2 regions of the Jeotgalibacillus malaysiensis genome follow, and region 1 is predicted to be linked to the other one. Evidence: riboswitches for the same ligand, from Rfam matches in the RefSeq annotation. Region 1 holds a riboswitch; the other holds the start of a gene.
What was found. Region 1 has a riboswitch for S-adenosylmethionine ahead of LG330_RS05645 (Na+/H+ antiporter NhaC family protein). Riboswitches for the same ligand answer to the same signal wherever they lie in the genome.

Region 1 (11,491 bases):
ATGGCAGCACGACGTAATCTGAATGGGAGAAAGTTTCGATTGTATGCTTTGCGACTTTCTTTGTATCCTTGTGGTAGCCACTGTTAAATGCCGGCTGTCCGCAGCACGTCTGCTTTTCAGGAAAATCCACCTCGCACCCGAGCCGCTCAAGTACCTCAACTGTGTCTTTCCCAACCCCCGGATAAAACACATCCGCTAAACATGTGATAAAAAGTGAAACTTTCATATCCAATCAACCTCCAAATTTTTGCTGTCTGACTTCAACTTGTGACGTATCCTTTTCACGCAGTCCTTTTACAATGATCGAAATGACAGTCAATACAACGAGCGCTGCGATCATTGTTCCGATGTTAAAGCCAAGTCCATTTAATGCGATATACCCGATTGCGCCTGCAAAGATGACATAGTAAGCAGTCGGAATCAGCGTTTTTCTTATCAGTGCACCCTCTTTTCCGATCAGTCCTGCTGTCGCAGATGCTGCTACTACGTTGTGCACGCAGATCATATTTCCTGCTGCACCGCCGACTGCCTGAAGCGCTACAATGATGCCCGGGGTCAGGCCGACATTTTCAGCTGTGCCGAACTGGAACATGGAAAACATCATGTTACTGATCGTATTACTTCCCGCAACGAACGCACCGAGTGCCCCGATAGCAGGTGCCACAAGCGGCCAGTTCTCACCCACCATGGCTGATACCGCTTCAGCAAGCACGAGGGGCATACTCATATATCCTGTTGCATTAACATCTGAATTAATAAATACCTGCACCATCGGGACCGCAAAAAGTAGTGCCGGTGCAGCGCTGATAATCATTACTGTCGTATTTTTTACAGCTGTTCCATAAGTTTCCTTATTCATACTGTAAAGGAAATACCCCATAATAGACATCAATATCATAATAAATCCCGGTAAAAATAATGGCGTACTCACAATTGAGATCTGCGTGCCGAATACTTCGGATGCAGACAGCTCAAGTGTCTTCAGCCAATTGCCAAACGGCAGCGTGCCAAAACGTGTTAACACAAGCAGAAGCCCCATCAGAATATACGGGAACCATGCTTTAAAAGGTGAAACGTTGGCAGGCTTTAAGCTGTCTGCTTTAAGCGAACCCGTCCATTCAGGGTCCCACTGAGACTCCGGTGGAAAATCCCACTGCGTTTTCGGTAAAAGAAATCCTCTTTTCGCAGCCGGCACCACAATCGCCAGACCAATCAGCCCGCCAAATAATGACGGAAACTCAGGACCAAGCAGATTTGCCACAAGCGCATAAGGAATCGTAAAAGCAAGTCCTGCAAATAATGCAAACTTCCATACCTCCGCTCCAGCCTTCAGAGATTTCTTCTCTCCAAAGAAAAATGTCAGCATCATGACCATAAAAAGCGGAATCAGCAGTCCGACGATGCCATGAAAAATCGCCACCTGACCGCCGATCATCTGTATGTATTCATTAAAATTCACGCCAAGCGCTGAAGCCTCGGCATTTACAGCATCTGATCCTGTCAGCCCTGATGACACCCCGATCAGAATCGGTGTACCAACAGCCCCGTAAGAAACCGGCGTCGACTGGATAATCAGTGCTACCATAACTGCCCCCATCGCAGGAAAACCAATTGCCACTAATAGCGGCGCAAGTACAGCTGCAGGCGTTCCCCAACCTGATGCCCCTTCAATAAATGAACCGAAAAGCCAGCAGATAATAATCGCCTGAATCCGCCTATCAGGTGAAATATCAATAAACCCCTGTCTAATCGTCTGAATTGCACCACTTTCCTTTAGCGTATTCAGCATCAGTACGGCACCGAATACAATGAACAACACTTCAAGTGCTGTTACGACCCCTTTTGTACTCGCAGCCGCAATCTGGTTACCCGGTACATCCCAGACAAATAAAGCCATCGCTACTGTTACAGCAAACGCAAGCGGCATCGCATACTTCGCAGGCCACCTCAACACCACGAGAAAAACCAATACTGTTAAAATCGGCACTAAAGCAAACAGTGCCAGCGTCCCAAGCGCCATCACAACCATCCCCTTTTTCGTAAAATCCCTTTGTTCTGCATTAGTGTCATAAGGTCATCAGATGACCTTATATGTAAGTGCTTTCAATGTTATTACATGAGGGTGGATTTTGCAAGGGGGTTTTTGGTGGGGGGGTTGTGTGTAGTGCAGGTACTGGTTCAGGAGATAACATGCATTGTTCAGGAGATAACATATGCGGTTCATAAAATTTCAAATGCCTTTCAGGAAATAGTGTCATTTGACCTACGCCAACTTCCTTTCGCACACAAAAAACACCCCGACGCAGCATCTCCACTGAATCGGGGTGTTCCACTACACCAATAACTATGCACTTTTCTCTTTAAATCTTGGAAACTGAATCGCGATCGCTATTACACCGGCAAGTGCAATCAGAATCGGGTAAATACAGTACGGTACAATTTCAGCCGGGGAAATCCCTGCGACACCTGCAACGGCGAGAAGCTGTGCGCCGTATGGGATCACGCCCTGCACTGAACTTGAGAAAATATCCAGTAAACTCGCTGATCTGCGTTTATCAATTCCGTACTCATCTGCGATCTGTTTTGCGAGTGGTCCTGCAGTAATAATCGAAATGGTGTTGTTAGCTGTAGCAAGGTTTACTGTTCCAACGAGACCGGCGATCCCTGCTTCTCCACCTTTTTTTGATTTCACGCGCTTTGTTACTGATTGAAGCAGGAATTCAATTCCGCCATTTACTCTGATCAGCTCTACAAGTCCACCAAGCAGAATTGCGATCATCGCAAGCTCCTGCATATTTGTAAAGCCGTCTCCAATCAGTCCAATCAAGTCCATAAAGCCGTACTCGCCGAGCGCCAGTCCAACAATTCCTGCAAAAATGATTCCGCCGAGTAAAACAAGAATCACATTTGCCCCGGCAACAGCAAAAATTAATACGCCCAGATAAGGCAGTACCTGCACTAAATTATACGGGTTATCCCCATCAAGAGAAGCGCTGTTACCACTAGTCAATACACCGAAAATGATCGCTGTGATAATTGCTGCAGGTAAAACAATAAAAATGTTGACCTTAAATTTATCCTTCATTTTTGTTCCCTGCGTACGGACTGCTGCAATCGTTGTATCAGAAATGATTGACAGGTTATCACCAAACATTGCACCACTGACAATTGCACCCATCGCAAGCGCCACGCCGATATCGGTCTGCTCTGACAGTCCGAGTCCAATTGGCGCCAGTGCCACAATTGTTCCAACAGATGTCCCCATTGAAATAGAGATAAAGCATGCAATCACGAACAGACCAACAATCAGCAGATTTTGCGGCAGCAGTGAAAGTCCAAGGTTAACCGTTGAATCAACAGCACCGGCACCTTCTGCGACTGAAGCGAACGCACCGGCTAAAAGGAAGATCACCACCATTAAAATAATGTTCGGATGTCCCCCGCCTTTAGCCAGTTGCATTGTTTTCGTCTGAAAATCTGTTTTTCTATTCATCAACATGGCGACTAAAATCGCTGTAAACAACGCAACCAATACAGGCATGAAGTAAAAGTCTCCTGTTATAATACCTGATCCGATAAAAAGTAAAATAAATACGCCAAACGGAATAAGTGCGAGCGGATTGCTCTGAATATTCTCCTGATTCATTCTCATAGCCTCCTGAAATAGTCTCGTATCCTGGTCTTGCAAAATGTACCCATTTCGGGTTGAAGTACACATTGGAGAGGTTTTTGGGCACAAAAAAACCTCTCCAATAAGAAAAAGAAGAGGCTTGAATAAGCAAACAGCTTTTCTTATCTCTCAGGCAGACGCCTGCTGGAATTGGCACAGTACTCAAATGGCGAGTCTGCTGCCGAGGCTTCAAAGGGCCAGTCCCTCCGCCTCTCATCATAAGAAGATGTTATAAAGTTTTTAATGATTGTAGAAATATAAGTGATTCAGTCGGATAAGTCAACAGAATCAGTTAAATTGAGAATATTCAATCACACTTCAGACGCTTTCAGCTTCGTTCTTTACTCTCTCAAGGAACTCGAGCACAACTTTATTATCCTGCTTTTTGCCGGCAAGCTTCAGCATCGCTTTCCCGACAAAGTTAGCTCCTTTGTTTTCCCCTTCATAGATGAGTCTTGTCTGCTCCTCATTTTCTTTTAGCAGTCTGAATGAAAATGTCGTGTCAAAGGCTTTACCCAATACGAAGTTAACCTTCTTATATTTCTCTTCCTCATGTTCTTCATAGGCAAGGGTATGTACAATATAGGTTTCAACACGTTTTCCTTCACCGTAGGTCTGCTGATGCTTTGCGCCAGCCGCTGTTTCCTCACCCTCCACAAGTTCATGTGAAATGACCTTTGGCATAATCCTTTTAATGTTCCTGTCTTTAAATAATTCCCACACATGTTCAATATTAGCATTGATCACTGTTTCTTCATTCCATGTAATCATATATATCCTTCCCTTCTGAAAATGCTTTACTGTTTCTATTTTACTACAAATAAAAAAACGCCGATTGACGACGTTTGATTAGTTCGCGAGCATTTTTTCAAGATGTCTGATAGTGGGGGTAAGATTGGCAAAAAAGTATGCTTCTCTGAGCCTTCTTGCCGGGTGGCTTTTCTGAAGGTAAGCGGGACCGCCGTTATGAAGCATATCTGCCTGTACGGCTTTTAAAGTCAGCTTAACTGCTTCAAGGCGAACCTTTAAAATCTCTGACCAGTCAATGTCTTTAACCAAATGATCTGCACGTTTACGCAGCTTCTCAAGCTCTTCGGCGAGTTCATCTGCCTGTACAGATAGATAGGCGTTTGCTCCATTTTGTTTTGCTGAAGCTTTTTCAATCGATTTGATGGAGGCATCAGTCACACCAAATCCAAGTGGGATCTGATAAAGTACGAAGTATGGACGAATCTTTTTAACAAATTCTGATGCGTCTTCTGAAATGATATATGTCGAAGGGATATGAACGTCTTTGAGCTGGCAGGCATATGTTGCACTGCCGTTCACACCGAGATATTCTGCTTTTTCTTTCATTATTAATCCTTCAATTCCACATGAGACGAGCGCCATTACCTCATTGCCTTGATCAGTTGAGGCGACTATGCCAAACCAGTGGTCTGAGCCGAGGTTAGACACTGAGGGCAGGCTCCCATTCAGGATATATCCATCATCTGTTTTATCAGCTTTCAGGTGGAGTGTTTCAAGACCTGCATAGGATTTCATCGGATTGGAAAGCCCTGTTGCTCCAAGCGTAGAGCCATCTTCAAGCAGTCTCAGCAGTTTATCCTTCAGCTCTTTATTTGCACTGCTTCGCACATATGTCAAAGAAGCTAAATGGCACCAGAGGTTGAAAGCAGTTGTCATACAGCTTTTTGCCGTTTCTTCTACCACTGTCATTTCTTTCGCAACGACTTCCGCTGCTACATGACCCGGAGAATTCAATAAACCGGCTCCGCCCAGGCTTTTTAAATATTCTTCTGCGTAAAATGCTTCTGCATCCACTTTCTTTACATGAGGTTTTAATTTATCTGCAATTAAAGGTCTGACAATCTTTTCAACCTCAGTGCTTTCCTTCAGCATGTGTCTGCCTCCTGTCTGATTGATCCTGTGAAAAATCTCCGGGACTCCATACCCGGAGATGATTGTTACTTGTTGATTTCTGTAATTGAATCAAGTGGTGTATTCACTGCTTCACGTGCACGCTTAACTGCATCTTCATCCGGTGCATCATAAAAGCAGAGACACTTAGACATGTCCTCACATACATACGTTCTTGCAAATGATACTTCCGGTACTTCTGCGTAATGCACTGAATTTTTCTTTTTGCGCGCTAAATACTGATCCATCGTCAGGTCTTCAGGAAGGTTCCATTCAACAAGGTAATTCACGTTATTTGCTTCCTTCTTCACTTCATCAAGATCTTTCCCGACGATTCTGACTTCTTTTAACAGATCAATCTGTAGGTCATGTTCTTTTAGTAATGATTCAAGCTGGTCAGCTGCTTCTGCTTCAAAAATGTAGAATACTCGGCTGAAGTCTTTAGACACCTGAACTTCAATCAGGTTAATGTTCTGAGAGGCAAATGCAGACTTCAAAGATGACACTTCTTTTTCAAAATCTTCCTTCTGACTGATTGCTGTTTTTAACGTTGATTCCACTAGATATAAACTCATTTTATCCGCTCCTTTTTTAAAAATGAATAATTCCGATGAAAATAATCAGCTTTAGCTGTTAGGGTTATATTATTATACTAAGTTCAAAAAATCAACCTTGTTACAAATTTTAAATATGTTATGATCTATATATTGTAAAAAGCCTGGAGGGACAACAATGAAAGCCACATATGACTTGCCTTGTAATATTGCCCAAACCTTAAACATAATCGGTGATCGCTGGACATTATTAATCGTTCATGAAATTCTGGTCGGTCACAAAACGTTTAGTGAATTAAAAAAGGAACTGAACGGAATCTCATCCAATCTTCTTTCAGATCGCCTCAAGTATCTTGAAAGCAGTGGGTTAATCTCAGCTTCTTTATATTCGGATCATCCACCCCGTTATGAGTACAAACTGACTGAGAGTGGAGAAGCGCTTGAAGATGTTTTTAACTCCATTATTCTATGGGGAAGATCACATTTAGATAAGTGCTATAAGAAGCTGATCCATGATAGGTGTCAGACAGAAGTGAATATCGCCTATTACTGCCCGCACTGTAATGAAAATGTTGACGAGCTGTCAGTAGTTGAAGTGGACTGAAAAGTGAAGCCTGGGACAAAAATGTCTCAGGCTTTACTTCTGATCATTCGGCACTACGCCCCACTGCTTTTCAATCCACCTTTCAAACAGTCTGATGCCTTTATCAAGGAGCAAGCCGCATATGCCAATAAATATAATCCCTGCAAGAACCAGGTCGAGTCTCAACAGATTTCTTGCGTCAACAATTAAATAGCCAAGTCCTGATTGAGAGCCTACCATTTCACCTGAGACAAGGAAAATCCAGGCAGTCCCCAACCCGATATGGAGCCCGTTTGCAATAGAGGGAAATGCTGCCGGAAATATGATTTTCGTCATCAGCTGAGGCTGCCTGATTTCAAGGTTCTGAGCGAGCTTCAGGTATGTCTGATCTACCTTTTTCACCCCTGAAACAGTCGACAGGAGTACAGGGAAAAATGCTGCAATAAAGATGATCACTATTGCAGGCGCACTCCCGATTCCGAACCAGAGAACAATAAATGGTGACCAGGCGATCGGTGATACAGGTCTTAAAACCTGCACTATCGGATCAATGACTGCCCAGAGTCTCTCCATTCTCCCAAGAAATAGTCCAAGCAGAACAGCCAGCACAACGGCTGATAAGTAGCCCGCTAAAAAGCGCATCATACTCACACTGAGGTGTTCAAAAAATGTTCCATCAGCAATCAGGCTGATAATGCCCTGCGCAACCATCAACGGTGTCGGAAGAAGTGCTTCCGGCATATCTGTCAGCATCGTTGTCAGCTGCCAAATTGAAATAATAATGATTGCGCCTATCAAAACGTTTCCAGATTTTTTAAACCACTTCATCCAATCACATCGCTTCGTCTATTAGAGTAGAATCAACAAATTCTTCGTATGTTGGCGGGTTGTCAGTCAAACCCATCTCAATCAGGTAACCTCTCAACTCTTCATATGAATCCTCCGGAATTCTCAGGTCATCATAAGAAATCCACTCAAAAGATAAGTCCATTACTTCTTCATTCACATCCATATACTCTGAAGAGATTTCTTTTACATGATCGTCCTTCAATTCGGCTTTATGGCCTGCCTCCACATAGCTGCTCACAAACGCCTGAGCAATGTCCTCGTTATCCTCAATAAAATCATTGTGAAGAATCAGTGCACAATCCACAGAATTCAGCCATACTTCATTGTCCTGGTATAATACTTTTCCTGTTTCAAGTACGACTGACTGCGCACCAAAAGGCTCCGCTACGACATAGCCGGCAATTCTGCCTTCAGCAAGTGCGGCTGGCATCTCAGCTGGCGGCATCTCAACGACATTCACATCTTCATATGCCATACCTTCACTTTTCAGCATTTGATATAAAAGAACATTATGAGTTGAGAACGTATGTGGAACAGCAAATGTTTCTCCTGCAAGATCCTGAACTGATTCAATCTCATTTGCTGCAATCAATACATTTCCATCGCGATGTCCGAGTGCGACTGCCTTCAGATCAATCCCCTGCTCTTTTGCTCTCATCGCAACTGTCACAAGTGCAGATGCCCCGTCAATTCTTCCGGTATTCAATGCATCCATCAGATCTGGCCATGAGGGGAATCTGACGAGCTCGATATTAAATGGGTAATCCCCTTCTTCGTTCATCTGATCTTCAATAAAAAGAGGTACTGCATGAGTAATCGGTAAATAGCCAAGCTTAATTGTAGGCTTCTCTCCATCCCCACCGCTGCTTTCACTTCCGCACGCACTAAGTACCATTGATACAGCTAAAAGCAGACTAAGTACAAATAATTTACTACGTTTCATTTCTTTTCCCTCATCCATCTAGATATTATATTCAATTGGCGGCTTAGAGCTTGCCAGGTGAAACTCCTCTAAAATCATTTTCCGGTAATACTGAAAATCACTGCCGCTTCTGTCTCTCGGCTTATAAGAATCAATTTTGATTTCTTTTTGGATATGTCCAGGATTTGAGCGCATGACCATCACCCGGTCAGAAAGATAGATGGCTTCATCAATATCGTGCGTCACCAGTACAACAGTCGTTTTAGCCTGCTGTTGGATCTTCAGCAATTCATCCTGAAGATAATAGCGGTTAAATGTATCAAGCGCACCAAACGGCTCATCCATCAGCAGCAATTCAGGCTCTATGGCAAGCGCTCTTGCAATTGCAACACGCTGCTGCATCCCTCCTGATAAGTGACGTGGAAAGCGGTCAGCTTTATCACCCAACCCCACCATCTCCAGATAGTGCATTGCACGCTGCTTCCGTTCATCAGCACTTAATTTTAAATCCTCCAAACCAAGCTCAACATTTTTCAGAGCAGACCGCCACGGCAGTAGCCCATAATGCTGAAACAGCATCACACTATTTCTTCCCGGGGCAGTCACCTGATTTCCATTAAAATTTACACTTCCCGTATCCGGTGTTTCAAACCCGCCTATTAAATTCAGCAGCGTACTCTTCCCGCACCCACTTTGACCGAGTATTGAGATTGTTTCTCCCTTTTTAATCTCAAACTGAATGTTTTCCAGCACAAGTTCTCTTTTATCTTTACCCGGATAACTTTTAGATAGGTTTTTGATATTAATTACCGAATCACTCAAACTTACAGCCTCCAATCCCTCTAATTCTGATAAACTTAGTTGGTTTTCATAATGTCAGTAATTTTATTATACTTTGTTGAAAAAAACAACTCTCTTTTTAGGAAAAAGCTAAATTTTCTGTAAAGTATATGATTTGTATGTAAGTCATTGTGTTTTTTTAGAAGAGAAAAAAAGAGGCTGGGACAAAACAATCTATTTTGTTAAGTTAAACAATATGTTGATTAAAATCTAAGTGCAACGGAGCGTAAGGCGGCGACTCCGGGACGATTAGTGGGAAGCTGAGACCCCGCAGACGCGTAGCGTTGAGGAGGCTCAGCAACCACCGTCCGGAAAGCGTCCGCCTGAAGCGCAGCGAAACGAGAAAAAGGATGAGACAATCTTTTGTCCCACCCTCAGTCACCTATTATTTTCCGGCATACACAGAGATCGCATCCCGTAAAAATTTTGTCCCGCCTTCAACATACTGATCATAATAAGCTGTAAACCGCTCATCGCTTACGTACATATCACCAAGACCGGCATGTGCTTCTTTAGAATACTTTGGCCACGTGAAATTGAGCCATTCTCTATGCAGCGTGACTGCTTTTTGTGCTTCTGGTGAAGCTGGATCGCCAGTCTCGAATCCCTTTTTCAGCTCTGCTAAAAATGCTTTTTCAACCTCATTCATTCGTTCGAAGTCATCTTCAGACAATCCCATCATTTTTGCATTGCTGTCGTCTACTACCTGATCCCCATATTGTACCCGCACTTCTTTTCCGTACTTCTTTTCATTCTCATCAATCATCTGTTTCTTAAACCCTTCAAACTTCTCCTGATCTGCCATTGGAGTGCCTCCTTTTTTACTTTCAATCGTTTTTTGCACGGTTGAAATGATTTGTTCAAGACGGACGTGTTTTTTCTGCAGTTTTTCAACATGCTGCTGCAAAGCTGCTATAAGATCAAAGTCCGGGTGGTAAATGATGCGCCTGATTTCATCAAGGCTCACCTCAAGCTCCCGATAAAAGAGAATCTGCTGCAGCAGATCCACTTCCTTCTGGCTATATATCCGGTAGCCTGACGAACTGATTCTTGAAGGCTTTAACAGATCGATCTCATCATAATATCTCAGAGTGCGGCCGCTTACACCGGACAGCTTTGCCAGCTGCTGAACTGTATATTCCATCTTACCCCCTCCTGACAAATCCATCATACGGCTTTACGTAACGTGAAGGTCAATAGCCATTTGATATTTAATTAATTTTAAATGATAGTTTTTAACTTGATCATTTTAGGTTAAAGAAGTAAGACATACAAAAATTGGCGGGGTGAGAAAATGAGCGGACCTAATTACACGGTGGGTTTAATTTCAGCACCGGGCTATCCAAGAGAATTAATTGATTCGCTGAAGGCTGAGCTACCGGAGCTGCTTGCTTATTTTGTTGATGATACATACAAATGGAATATTGATTGCCTGATAGATTCTTTAACAGGTGGAACTGATCAGTCTGAGGAAGTCATAAAATCAATTTTGTCAATCAGAGATGAAAACAAATGGGATTTTACAGTGGCTATTACAGATATTCCACTGTTAGATGGAAAAAAAGCGATTATTGCAGAAGCGTATGAGGAGGCACACATTGCTTTAATCAGTCTGCCGGGTCTTGGCGCAGTTCCGCTTACCCGCAGAGTCCGGGACTCGATCCTGCAGCTGGTCAATGAAATGTTTTATACTTCTTCTGAGGAAGGTCGTGAGAAGGCTGAGCAGCGCCTGCAAAAGAAGGATCAGACTGAAAATAAAGATTTAAAGACAAGAAATCCAAAAAGATTAGTGGGGAGAAAAGGATTTGATAAAATTTCCCCGATTAAAAGGGAGTTGCCTGAGGACACAGAATACATTGATGTAAGATTCAAAGTCAATTCATATTTCGGCAGTGCTTTTAGACTGTTAACCGGAATGGTCCGGGCGAATAAGCCATGGGCAATGTTTTCATCATTTAAAAAAGTGATTATGCTCGCATTTACAACAGGAGCTTATGCGCTTGTCTTCCCTACACTCTGGATGCTGAGCAATGAATACAGCATCTGGCGTATGTTGTTACTTTCAATTATATCCATTCTTGCCATGGTGTTCTGGATCATTTCTGCACATCAGCTGTGGGAAAAGAAAAAAGTAACGACAAAAGCTTCACACA
Region 2 (11,491 bases), 1.1 Mb from region 1:
CACCAACACTGCCAACCTGCCAGAATCTGAACTGGTCCATTACGCTCGAACGGGGGATCATCACTGCCATTACAAGTGAGGATAGAGCGGCACTTGTTGCAGCGCCCGCTAAAACGAGCTTAAGGGGCGTGGCACCGCCACGACCCATTGCACCAATTCCGTATACAAATATAGCAGTGAGTATCGCGCCTGCAAGAGCAAAGACAATAAACTGCGCTGAACTGTTGATATTGAAAAAAGCGATACCACAAACGACAAATAGTGCTGCCCCGGTATTCACACCGAGTATACTCGGGTCAGCAATCGGGTTTCGGGTAACTGATTGAAGCAGGGCCCCGGACACACCAAGTGCTGCGCCGCACATGAAACCGAAGATCGTTCTCGCAATTCTCTGCCGTACAACATTTGCTTCGTGGGTCTGGACATCAGCGTTGAACAAACCGGAAATGATATCATTCATTGCCAGTGCCCGTGACCCGAATACAAGTGAAGCAAATATGCATACCGCTAACAGTACAATCGATATAACCAGCAGCTTAATGAAGTGCTTTGGCATATGCCACTGCTTGTGTGCTGTAACGGAAAGATTATTCATTTTATTGCTCTAGGTTGCTTACAGCTTCTGACATCAGTGTGAGGTACTCATCAATCGTGTATTCAATTGACAGCGTACTTGGCGTACCTGATGCTGCAAGCGGTGTGTTATCGCCGATGATGACAACAGAACCTCTTTCAATCGCCGGTATCTGTCCAAAGATAGGATCATTTTGCAGCGTCTCTAATGTATTCTCATCACCATAAGAAACAAGTACATCCGCATCATTCAGTATATCTGCATTTTCTGCGCTTGCTTCAATATAGAAGGCATCAGGATCAGAAAATTCGCTTGTGATGCTTTCAGGATATTCCATTCCAATCTCTTCTAGGAACGCGCCGCGTGGATCTGTAGCTGAATAGACAAAGAATGAAGAAAGGTCAGCTGCGTTAATACTTAAGAATGCTGCTTTTTTCCCCTCGAATTCAGGATATTCTGCAACTTTATCAGCGATTAACTGCTCTGTATCAGCAATCAGCTGTTCACCTTCTTCAGCCATTCCCATCGCCATTGAGTTGTACGTTACCTGCTCGCGCCATGAAGAAACCCATGGAGCATCCTGATAAGCAACTACAGGTGCAATCTGGCTTAATGTATCGTACTCTTCCTGCGTCAGTCCTGAGTATGCAGCAAGAATCACATCCGGAGCCACATCTGCCACTGCTTCAAAGTCAAGGCCATCTGTATCCTGGAAAAGAACCGGAGCTTCTCCATCAAGCTCTTCAATTGCTTCAGCAGTCCATGGAAGAATACCGCTGTCATCCTGTACGCCATAGTTTGCAGCCGATAAGCCAACCGGCATCACACCGAGTGCAAGCGGTACATCATGGTTTGACCATGCGATCGCTGCCACACGCTCAGGCTTTTCTTCAATCGTTGTTTCTCCTAGAGCATGTTCAATCACAATCGGGTATTCATCTGAAGATGCTTCAGTTTCAGTCGTTTCCGTACCCGTATCTTCTGTTGTTTCTGTATCTTCAGAAGCTGAATCATCTGAACAACCTGCAAGTGCAAGCATCAGCAATGCTGAAATTGAAAATGTAAACAGTGGAGACTTTACTTTAAATGCCATGATCTCTATTCCTACCTTCTTTTAAATTAATTGATAACAATTATCATTATCATTACTTTAGACTGGATATTGTAACTTGTCAATTATATATTTGAAACGATTGCAATATTTCATGCAATTCAAACGACTACAATGTTCACGACTGAATGAATTTAAAAGGCTCGGTGGTCAAACTGCATCAATGAATATGACAGTCACACAATCCAATTCCCCTCATAACTATAAGTTACAGACCTATTCAAAGAAGGAGCTTGTAACGATGGGTATCTCAACAGGGGAGCAGTACCTCAACCGGATTAACCAGCTTAAGACGAATCTACTGCTGGATGGCAGCCGCATCACCGGTAACATCTCCGATCACCTTGCTTTTAAAGGTGTCATGGCGAGCCAGGCAAAGCTATATGACCTTCAGCACCAACCCGACTTGAAAAGCACCATGACGTTTATTTCCGGAAAGTCTGGCATCACAGGAACATCCTTTTTAGAGCCGAAGACAAAAGAGGATTTAGAGAAAAGAAGGCTGATGATCCAGGAGTGGGCAAAGAGCCACCTGGGGATGATGGGAAGATCCCCGGATTATATGAATACGATTCTGATGGTGCTAAACGCATCAGCTGAGCTTTTTACAGCCGAAGATGAAAAGTGCGCGGAAAATATCAGGAACTATTATGAATACGTGAGTAAGAACGACCTATACTTAACACATGTATTCGTCAGTCCGCAAAAAGACCGTTCTAAAATGGCGGACGGAGCAGGTGTTGCTGCACGGATGGTCAAGAAAACAGCAGATGGGATTGTGATCAACGGCTCCCGCATTTTAGCCACTCAAGCAGGGATGACTGATGAAATTCTTGTTTATCCGGTTCCTTCAAACACAGATGACGAAGCTTTTTCCTACGCATTTGCAATTCCCTGTGACACCCAGGGATTGACGTTTATAGGCCGTGAATCCTTTGCTTATAAGGATTCACCTTATGATCATCCACTTGGTTGTCAGTTTGATGAAATGGATGCGATTGTCCTCTTTGACAATGTTCTCGTTCCGTGGGATCGGGTGTTTTTGCATGGCAGTCCGATTGTGAAAAACCTTCTGTACAGCCAGAGTCATATTTTTGAACATACTGCCCATCAGGTTGTATCTAAAAATGTGATTAAAACAACGTTTATTCTCGGCGTTATTCAGTCTATTATTGATAGCATCAATATTAGTGAATACCAGCATATCCGGGAGAAATTTTCTGAAGTGGCAATTGCGCTTGAAGCAATGAAAAGCTTTTTGGTTCAGTCAGAGCATAACGCCAAAATAAATCAGTGGGGTACGATGACACCTGACCCCAACCCGCTGCTTGCTGCAGTAAACTACTACCCGCGGATCTATCCACGCTTCATTGAAATCATACAGCTGATTAGTGCGAGCGGGCTTGTGGCAATTCCTTCTGAAGAGGATTTTGGAGGAGACATGAAAGAGGTCCTCAGTGATCATTTACAGTCGGCAAATCAGGATGGCTATGAAAGAGTAAAGCTGTTCCGTCTTGCATGGGATTTGTCGATGAGCGCCTTTGGTTCGAGGCAGAAATTATATGAACGATTCTTTTTCGGCGATCCTGTGAGGCTGGCAGATCAGTTATATGGCAGGTATGACAGAGGGGATTCAGTTGAGATGGTGAAGGGTTTTCTTGCGGGAAAGTAATTTCAGATCATAAAAAAAGAGAAAAGCCAAATCAGCTTTTCTCTTCATTCTTTATTTAATAACCGAAAATCCCTGTTCTTCATTCACGCCATTTTTCTCTGTGAATTCATTCAATAGATCACGAACCTCATCCGTTGTCTCCGTTTCCATCAGACGATTTCTCAGTTCACTTGCCCCGCGGAATCCACGTACATAGATCTTGAAGAATCTGCGAAGTGGTTTGAATGCACGTGGCTCAAGCTCTCTTGAATACTTATCATGCAGATCAAGCTGCAGACGAAGCAGATCAAGCAGCTCCTCGCTCGTATGCTCTTTCTTCTCCGTTTCAAACGCAAAAGGATTATGGAAAATCCCGCGCCCGATCATCACGCCGTCAATTCCGTACTTCTCAGCAAGCTCAAGGCCCATCTGACGGTCCTCGATATCACCGTTGATTGTTAGAAGCGTATGTGGTGCAATCTCATCGCGCAGCTTTTTGATCTCAGGGATCAGCTCCCAGTGCGCCGGCACACTGCTCATCTCTTTTTTCGTCCGAAGGTGGATCGACAGGTTGGCGATATCCTGTTCAAGAATATGCTTCAGCCAGTCATGCCACTCATCTACATTCGTATAGCCGAGACGTGTCTTCACGCTGACAGGCAGACCGCCTGCTTTTGCCGCCTGAATAATAGCAGCCGCAGTCTCCGGATGACGGATCAGTCCTGATCCTTTTCCGTTTGCTGCAACGTTTTGTACAGGACAGCCCATATTAATATCCACGCCGCGATAGCCCATCTCAGCCATCCCGATACTCATCTGGCGGAAATATTCAGGCTTGTCACCCCAGATATGCGCAACAATCGGCTGCTCATCCTCTGTAAAAGTGAGACGACCCTTCACGCTGTCTTTTCCGCGCGGATGGCAATAGCTTTCTGAATTCGTAAACTCCGTAAAAAACACATCAGGTCTCGCTGCTTCACTGACAACATGACGAAACACGACATCTGTCACTGCTTCCATCGGTGCAAGCACAAAAAATGGGCGCGGCAACTCATGCCAGAAATTATCTTTCATATCTATCTGAACCCTTTCTATAGAGGAAACACGTTCCCAACATATTATATAAAATCATCAATGACTAGTTTCGCTTGACTTTGGTCTTTATATACTTTAATAGGATTTGGATGAAAGTGCAAGGGGAGGAGGCTGTTTTCCAACTATCTACTGAATTGATATGTAATCATTCATCAACCTTAATCATTACACGTTCTATACGCTGGTGTATAATGGTAAAAATGTTTCGTGTGATTTAGGGACGGAGGTGAGATGGTCATGAGATGACCCTTTAACCTCCGTCCCGGCAGTACACATTCATATGAAAGCAGGAAACTCCATGAGGAAGCCATTTAAACTAACCCCAGACAATTTTAAAGAGTGTCGGGAAACAATCGGCCACATTCTCTGGATGTACCATGACATGACCAGAAGCTATGGTGGGTTCGCTCATAACATTGACTATGAACCGGTTGATTTTGAACGTTTTCTTTTTACTGAAGTGGATGCTGAGACGATGTTTTTGCATGAAAAGGAAGCGGAAGTATTAAGGCAGGGTGCGCTCGTTGCTTTAGGGTGTAACGTGGTGAACCTGCTGGATGAGGCGCAGAGACATTCAGAAGTTTACAATTTTATTATCAGTGCTCTGTCCTATCCTGAAATTGCTCAGAAAACATTTGATAAAGAAGTGCTTTTAGCAATGAAATCAGCTTTAGATGAAGAACCGGATGTGGCGTGAGAGTCTTTAGATAGGGCTCAATGCTTGAGGCACGGCTGGCAGAAGTTTATGAGAAATATGTGATGGGTTTATTATCAGATGATGCTAAATGGGAGTGAGAGCGGGATGAGGAACTGGGGTAAAAAATAAAACACTTTGGAGACGGGTGGCCCGTTAACCTCCGCCCCAAAGTGCAGACGCTAACTTAGTTACTCATAAAACCCCCGAACACCTTCTCAATATAGTCCCCAAACCCAGTCTTCACCTCAAGACCCTGTTCCTGCAGCTGCTGCCAAATTGCCCGGTCTACTGAAAAGGGAGCGTTTTGCTGAAGGGTATCCCATTCTTCAACACTCAATGCTGATGCGTAACGCTTTTCCCCAAGTAAAACTGCGATTTGGTAACCATCTGTGGTATTTACAAATAGCTCATAATCCGAATCCCACTGCTTCAATTGCTTCTCCATGGTCTTTGTGACGTGCGCGAAGTACGCATCATTCGGCATAGCCTTTGAAGCGTACCCTCTCAACATTCCTGAAGCATTCATCTTCATCTCTCCTCCAAATTTTTAAATAAGAATCAAGAGAAACGAAAAAATCCCTGCTGCAATGAATGCAACAGGGACCATGGTCCGTTCGTTATCATCCAAAGCCTGCGCTTTGCTGGTGGGAGCACCTTACCTTATGGGCAGGTTGCTGTGAAGTCACTGAGCCAGTACTCTCGTTCACTCTTGATAACCTTATTTAATTGATTATATTGTACCATTTTCAGGGTGAAATGTCTTTAAGCAGTGATCACCATCACGCCGCCACAATGCGAAAGTTCGTGAAAATCGCATTTGCAAACGCCGTCCAATGCCGCCTTTAATTCATCAGCGACAAAGTAGAACTCATCTTCATCCCAATGCTTAAGATGCGCCTTACGACAATTCTCAAGCTGATCCCTTTTACCAAAAGCAATATCACCAATCAGCAGCTGACCGCCTGTTTTTAAATGAGATAACAGCTCACGGATAAACGTGACCTTTTCTTCATCATTCAGGTGGTGCAGTGTATACGTACTCACAATAAAATCGTATTTTTTCTCCTGAAGTGCAGGTGGCAGACCATTTGAGATATCCCACTCAATCAGGTTGGCCTCAGGCATCTTTTTCTTCGCAATCGAAATCATTTCAGATGAAAAGTCGATCCCGTCGATCAGATGTCCATTCTCATACAGCTTATTCGTCAACACGCCTGTCCCAAAACCGATATCAAGGACCTCAGCGTTTTCTTGGTTCATCACAGTGTTAAAAATCGTATTCAGAATTTCTTTGTAGCCGGCAAAAGGGTACAGATTACTTTCTTCACTCACCTTTACCGTCTGATCATAGCTATTTGCCCATAAATTAAATCCAGTGTTATTTAACAAGAATGCTCCTCCTATATGTTTCAATATGTCGGGCATTCAAAAAGCTGCCCGTATTAGCGTCCGTTAACCTCTGTCATATTAACGTTTTTCATATGTAACCACACCTTCCAATTATTTGTATTGATTGTACCATATGTAAAAGAACATATTCTAAGTTTCACAACATACCCCTGTCACAGCACTGCACACCTATGTTACGGTGACACTGACACAACGAAGAAAGGTGATTCAACAAACGAATGATGAAATTTCAGGCAAATTATACGACTCAGGACTATATAGATATGCAGATCAAGCGGCTTGCACTTACTGATGAGCTGAACAGCTATAAAAAAAGAGCCACGCTGATCATGCTGCTGACGGTCCTTATCCTCTCTCTTACTCTTAACTTATTCAGCTCTTTTCCAGGTGCAATTGTCGGGATTCTGCTGATTATTCTTACCGGTGTCTTCGTGCCGCCAGCGCTTGAAAAAACAACGATTAAAAGTGTCAGGAAACAGTTTGAGGGAAAAATATGGACAATGCTGTTGGCCCTGTCGAATTTGAACTAGACGCAGAAGGAGTCATTCGAAAGATGCAATACTCAACGATTGCATTTGACTGGGATGGTATCATCCGGATCGGTGAGGACCAGAGAAATTACTACCTCTTTATGTCTAGAGCACAGATCTTATTCCTTCCCAAACATCCTGACGGCTTATCAGAAACTGATCAGCTGCGATTTGAAAATCTGATTGGCCGGGTGAGGAAACGGATCAGAGAAGAGTATCGGGCTAGTAGTGAAGCGGCTAAATAACATACATGATCAAACGTCTGGAACATTGTAACCAGGCGTTTTTGTATACCATAATATAGAAAAATAAATATACATTTATACCCTATCGTGTCAGAATAATAATAAATGACTGATTGCGATATTTCAGGTGGAGGGTAACTATGAAAAAGTTGATCAACATAACAGAAACTATCTTTCTGGGGCTTTTTATCTTCACAACAATTCCAAGCCTGATCTTCAATGAAATTACGTGGCTATCATTGATTGCAATGATCTCGCTTGCTGGATGGATCACCATGTCAGGATTCAGATTGATTGAAAAAGGTCAAAAAAATGGCGGCAAAGTTATTGTTTCATTAGGTATTTTACTTTTATTTTTATCATTTTTTCAATGACGATATTGGAGTTGAATAACATTGACAACGATCTATCTGATCAGGCACGCCCACTCACACTACACACCGGATGAAATGCATCGTCCCTTGTCCGAAAAAGGAGTGAAGGACGCTGCAGCAGTGACGGGGTGCTTAACATACGAAAACATTCATGCAGTCTTATCAAGTCCTTACAAACGGGCGGTTCAAACAGTTGAAGGAATTGCTGGTTATATAGGAAGTGAGATTGAAATAGTTGAAGGGTTCAAAGAACGAACACTAACGGCTCAGCCCGCTGAAGATTTTAACAAAGCGATCACAAAAGTGTGGGAGAATCCTTCATTTTCCTGGGAAGGAGGGGAATCGAATCTGGCTGCGCAGCAAAGAGGTGTGAAGGCAATGAAGCATGTGCTGAAGGAGTATGCAGGACAGCATGTTGCGATTGGGACGCACGGGAACATCATGGTGCTGATCATGCAGTATTTCGATCCTCACTATGATTTCGCCTTCTGGAGACAACTCGCCATGCCTGATATTTATCAGCTGCGTTTTGAAGAAGATTTGTTGAAACGAGTGAAGGGAATAGGAGCATTTACATGAATATCAGCATTGAACCTTTGCAGGCATCAGATACGTTAAGTCTTCTTCAATTTGAAAAGGAAAACCGCGCATATTTCAGCAGTATGGTGCCAGATCGTGGAGATCATTATTTCAGGCCAGAGATTTTTGCGCAGCATCATCAGGCATTGCTTGATGAACAGGCGGCTGGTGATGGGTTATTCTTTTTGATCAAAGGTGAAGGGAATAATATTGTGGGCAGAATTAATGTAACAGACCTCACTTATGAAGAGCACTCAGGAAGTGTTGGGTACAGGATTGCTCAAGCTTACGCCGGAAAAGAAGTGGCTAGTAAAGCTTTGGAACTGCTGATCCATGACATGCGCAAAAGAGGATTGAAAAAACTGACTGCACAAACGACTGATCAGCATATTGCTTCGCAAAAGGTCTTGTTGAAAAATGGATTTGTCATCGACATGACTACAAGTGAGGATGTTCAATTAAATGGGCAGACCTAGCAGCTGCAATCATACATCTTACATTTATCAGGTGAATAAAAATAGTTCAAAAGCCCCCTATCTCACATCCCATATGCTAAAGTGAATTTAAAAGTCTCCTGTAAAGAAGGTGCCAGACTGTGACGATGGAATTGTCTGCTTATATTACCCTTGCCTGCACTTCCGGTGTACTGAATCTATTTTTAAGCTTTTACGTCTTTTTTAAACGTCATCAATATACAAATATCGCTTATATATTCGTGTTATACACCTTACTCATCAGTATTTACTGCTTCGGGACAGCATTCAGTCTGCTTTCGACTTCTCTTGAAGAACTGAAATTCTGGAATACGATTCTTTACATAGGGATGCCGATCTCAGCGCCGCTCGGGTTATTATTTATCATGCAGTATCTTGGAATTAATATTTTTCGTAAACGGTATCTGCTGATTCTCCTTGTGCCTGTCATCAGTCTCTTCATGGTGGCTACGAATGATTTTCACCACTTACATTACCGCGTATTTGAACTTGACCCTGAACTCGGTGCACCGTATGCACGTCAGGAAATAGGAGCATGGTACATCATTCATGGGATCGTGACGTTTGCAAGCATGTTTGTCGCCTTTTATTTGCTGCTTTCACAATGGAGAGAAACGTCACGGGAATATAAACCTCAGCTGGTCGCTCTTTTATTTGGACAGCTGCTGCCAATGGTGACAGCGTTTGTCTACCTGATCGGATTCACACCGCCCGGGATCGACCCGGTTCCAATGGTGCTATGGATCTCGTCAATGCTTTACCTTTGGGCTATCGGTTCCTCACGTCTGTTCAGAATTATGCCGATTGCTAAAAATACGATCTTTAACAATATTAATGATGGCGTACTCGTACTTGATGAATATGGCCGTCTCATTGAATATAATGCTGCAGCTGAAAAAATGTTTCCCGGCTTAAGTAAAGCAATGTTCGGCAGACATTTTGATGAAATGTGGAAAGACTTTTCAGTTGAAAATTTCCCTTTTGAAATTGAAAAGAAAGCTATTCAGAAAGATCTTCAATTTACCGGTGAAGATCATCAGCCGTACACCTATCAAATTCGTACAACGCCGCTTCTCCATGGACTTTACCATAAAGGTCAGCTGCTCATTTTTACTGACATCACTGAAGTGAAAAGACTGCAGCTGCAGCTCGAACAACAGGCTTTTTACGATGACCTTACGCAAATTTATAACAGGCGCGCCTTTTTTCAAATGTGTGATCAGTATATTGCAGAGGCGACAGAAGAGAAGCGTCCGCTGACTGTCATCCTGATGGATATTGACCATTTTAAAAAAGTGAATGATACATATGGACATGCAGTCGGTGATCAGGTATTGAAGCATGTCGTGAAATTGTGTCAGGAACAGTTGAACGCTGATCAGCTATTCGACCGTTATGGCGGTGAAGAATTCGTGCTGGCGCTGCGAAATACGGATCTGCCTGCAGGTGAAAAGGTAGCGGAGCAGCTGCGTCAGCATGTTGAAGACCATCCTTTTCACATGAAAGAGGGAGTGCTCCCTGTTACATTGAGTCTTGGTGTCGCGTCTGCAAACCATGAGCCTGAAGAAACCTTATTCCAGCTTTTGAATCAGGCGGATCATGCTTTGTATGTGGCGAAAGAGGATGGGCGTAACAGGGTGTCGGTATACTCCAGAGAAACAAATCATTTAGATAGAAAGCACGGATGAAGAACAGCGATTAGACTTCAGGTTTAATCGCTGTTTTTTATTTTGAAAAAGCTTGCATTTAATAAGTCATCTGTATATAGTGTATATAAAGTATATATACAATATATCATTAATGATGAAAAAACGAGGGATATACATGCAGATTATCATTTCAAACAGCTCAAAGGATCCAATCTATGAGCAAATTACACATCAGGTGAAATCACTGATCCTGTCGGGTGATCTTTCAGAAGGTGAATCACTGCCTTCAATTCGACAACTAGCAAAAGATCTGCACATCAGTGTAATTACCACGAAGCGAGCCTATGAGGAGCTTGAAAAGGCTGGATTTATTTATTCAGTCGTCGGCAAAGGATCGTTTGTTGCTGAACAGAACCTGGAAGTGATGAGAGAAAAGAAATTGAAAGTAATCGAGGAACAGCTTAGTGCTGTGATCACTAACAGCAGGGAGATTGGCCTGACTTTAGAAGAAATGAAGGAACTTTTAGATATTTTATACAGGGAGTGAGAAAGGGATGGAGTGCGTAGTTGAGTTAAAAAATGCAACGAAAATTTATAAAGGTTTTTCAATTGATAAAATGAATTTACAGATTAGAAAGGGCTATATTACAGGATTAATTGGGGCAAACGGAGCAGGAAAATCGACGACGATTAAAATGATGATGAATCTGATTAAACCAGAGGCAGGAGAAGTTAAAGTCTTTGGTCAGGATTACAGCACACATGAAAAAGCGATTAAGGAACGCATCGGTTTTGTGTACGATGGCAACGTTTTTTATGAAGGGATGAACCTGACTGATATCAGGCGGATTGTGGGTCCGGCTTACAAACACTGGGATAACCGGCTCTTTCATGAATATGTGGAGAGATTTGAACTTCCGCTAAAAAAATCAGTTAAAACATTTTCAAAAGGGATGCAAATGAAAGCTTCGTTAGCGATTGCGCTCTCACATGATGCTGAACTGATCATCATGGATGAACCGACCGCAGGACTTGATCCGGTATTTAGGCGTGAGCTGCTAGACCTGTTGCAGGAGCTTATG

Region 2: linked by a shared signal. The riboswitch ahead of LG330_RS17970 (hypothetical protein) and the one ahead of LG330_RS05645 (Na+/H+ antiporter NhaC family protein) in region 1 are both predicted to bind S-adenosylmethionine.

The regions. Positions count from the first base shown of each region.
Region 1 covers NZ_CP085252.1:986,765-998,255, reverse strand. The annotation lists gene LG330_RS05655 ((Fe-S)-binding protein) at 1-226, opposite strand, end outside; gene LG330_RS05650 (L-lactate permease) at 233-2,020, opposite strand; gene LG330_RS05645 (Na+/H+ antiporter NhaC family protein) at 2,345-3,718, opposite strand; SAM riboswitch class I at 3,790-3,895, opposite strand; gene LG330_RS05640 (SRPBCC family protein) at 3,989-4,441, opposite strand; gene LG330_RS05635 (acyl-CoA dehydrogenase family protein) at 4,520-5,572, opposite strand; gene LG330_RS05630 (DUF4242 domain-containing protein) at 5,638-6,165, opposite strand; gene LG330_RS05625 (winged helix-turn-helix transcriptional regulator) at 6,323-6,748, shown strand; gene LG330_RS05620 (ABC transporter permease) at 6,782-7,555, opposite strand; gene LG330_RS05615 (ABC transporter substrate-binding protein) at 7,560-8,519, opposite strand; gene LG330_RS05610 (ABC transporter ATP-binding protein) at 8,538-9,320, opposite strand; gene LG330_RS05605 (MerR family transcriptional regulator) at 9,724-10,482, opposite strand; gene LG330_RS05600 (hypothetical protein) at 10,633-11,491, shown strand, end outside.
Region 2 covers NZ_CP085252.1:3,459,032-3,470,522, reverse strand. The annotation lists gene LG330_RS17995 (FecCD family ABC transporter permease) at 1-595, opposite strand, end outside; gene LG330_RS17990 (iron-siderophore ABC transporter substrate-binding protein) at 597-1,667, opposite strand; gene hpaB (4-hydroxyphenylacetate 3-monooxygenase, oxygenase component) at 1,927-3,357, shown strand; gene LG330_RS17980 (tRNA dihydrouridine synthase) at 3,409-4,410, opposite strand; gene LG330_RS17975 (hypothetical protein) at 4,814-5,128, shown strand; gene LG330_RS17970 (hypothetical protein) at 5,313-5,654, opposite strand; SAM riboswitch class I at 5,743-5,847, opposite strand; gene LG330_RS17965 (class I SAM-dependent methyltransferase) at 5,891-6,517, opposite strand; gene LG330_RS17960 (hypothetical protein) at 6,757-7,068, shown strand; gene LG330_RS17955 (YcxB family protein) at 7,092-7,313, shown strand; gene LG330_RS17950 (hypothetical protein) at 7,454-7,687, shown strand; gene LG330_RS17945 (histidine phosphatase family protein) at 7,709-8,266, shown strand; gene LG330_RS17940 (GNAT family N-acetyltransferase) at 8,263-8,742, shown strand; gene LG330_RS17935 (diguanylate cyclase) at 8,868-10,448, shown strand; gene LG330_RS17930 (GntR family transcriptional regulator) at 10,585-10,956, shown strand; gene LG330_RS17925 (ABC transporter ATP-binding protein) at 10,964-11,491, shown strand, end outside.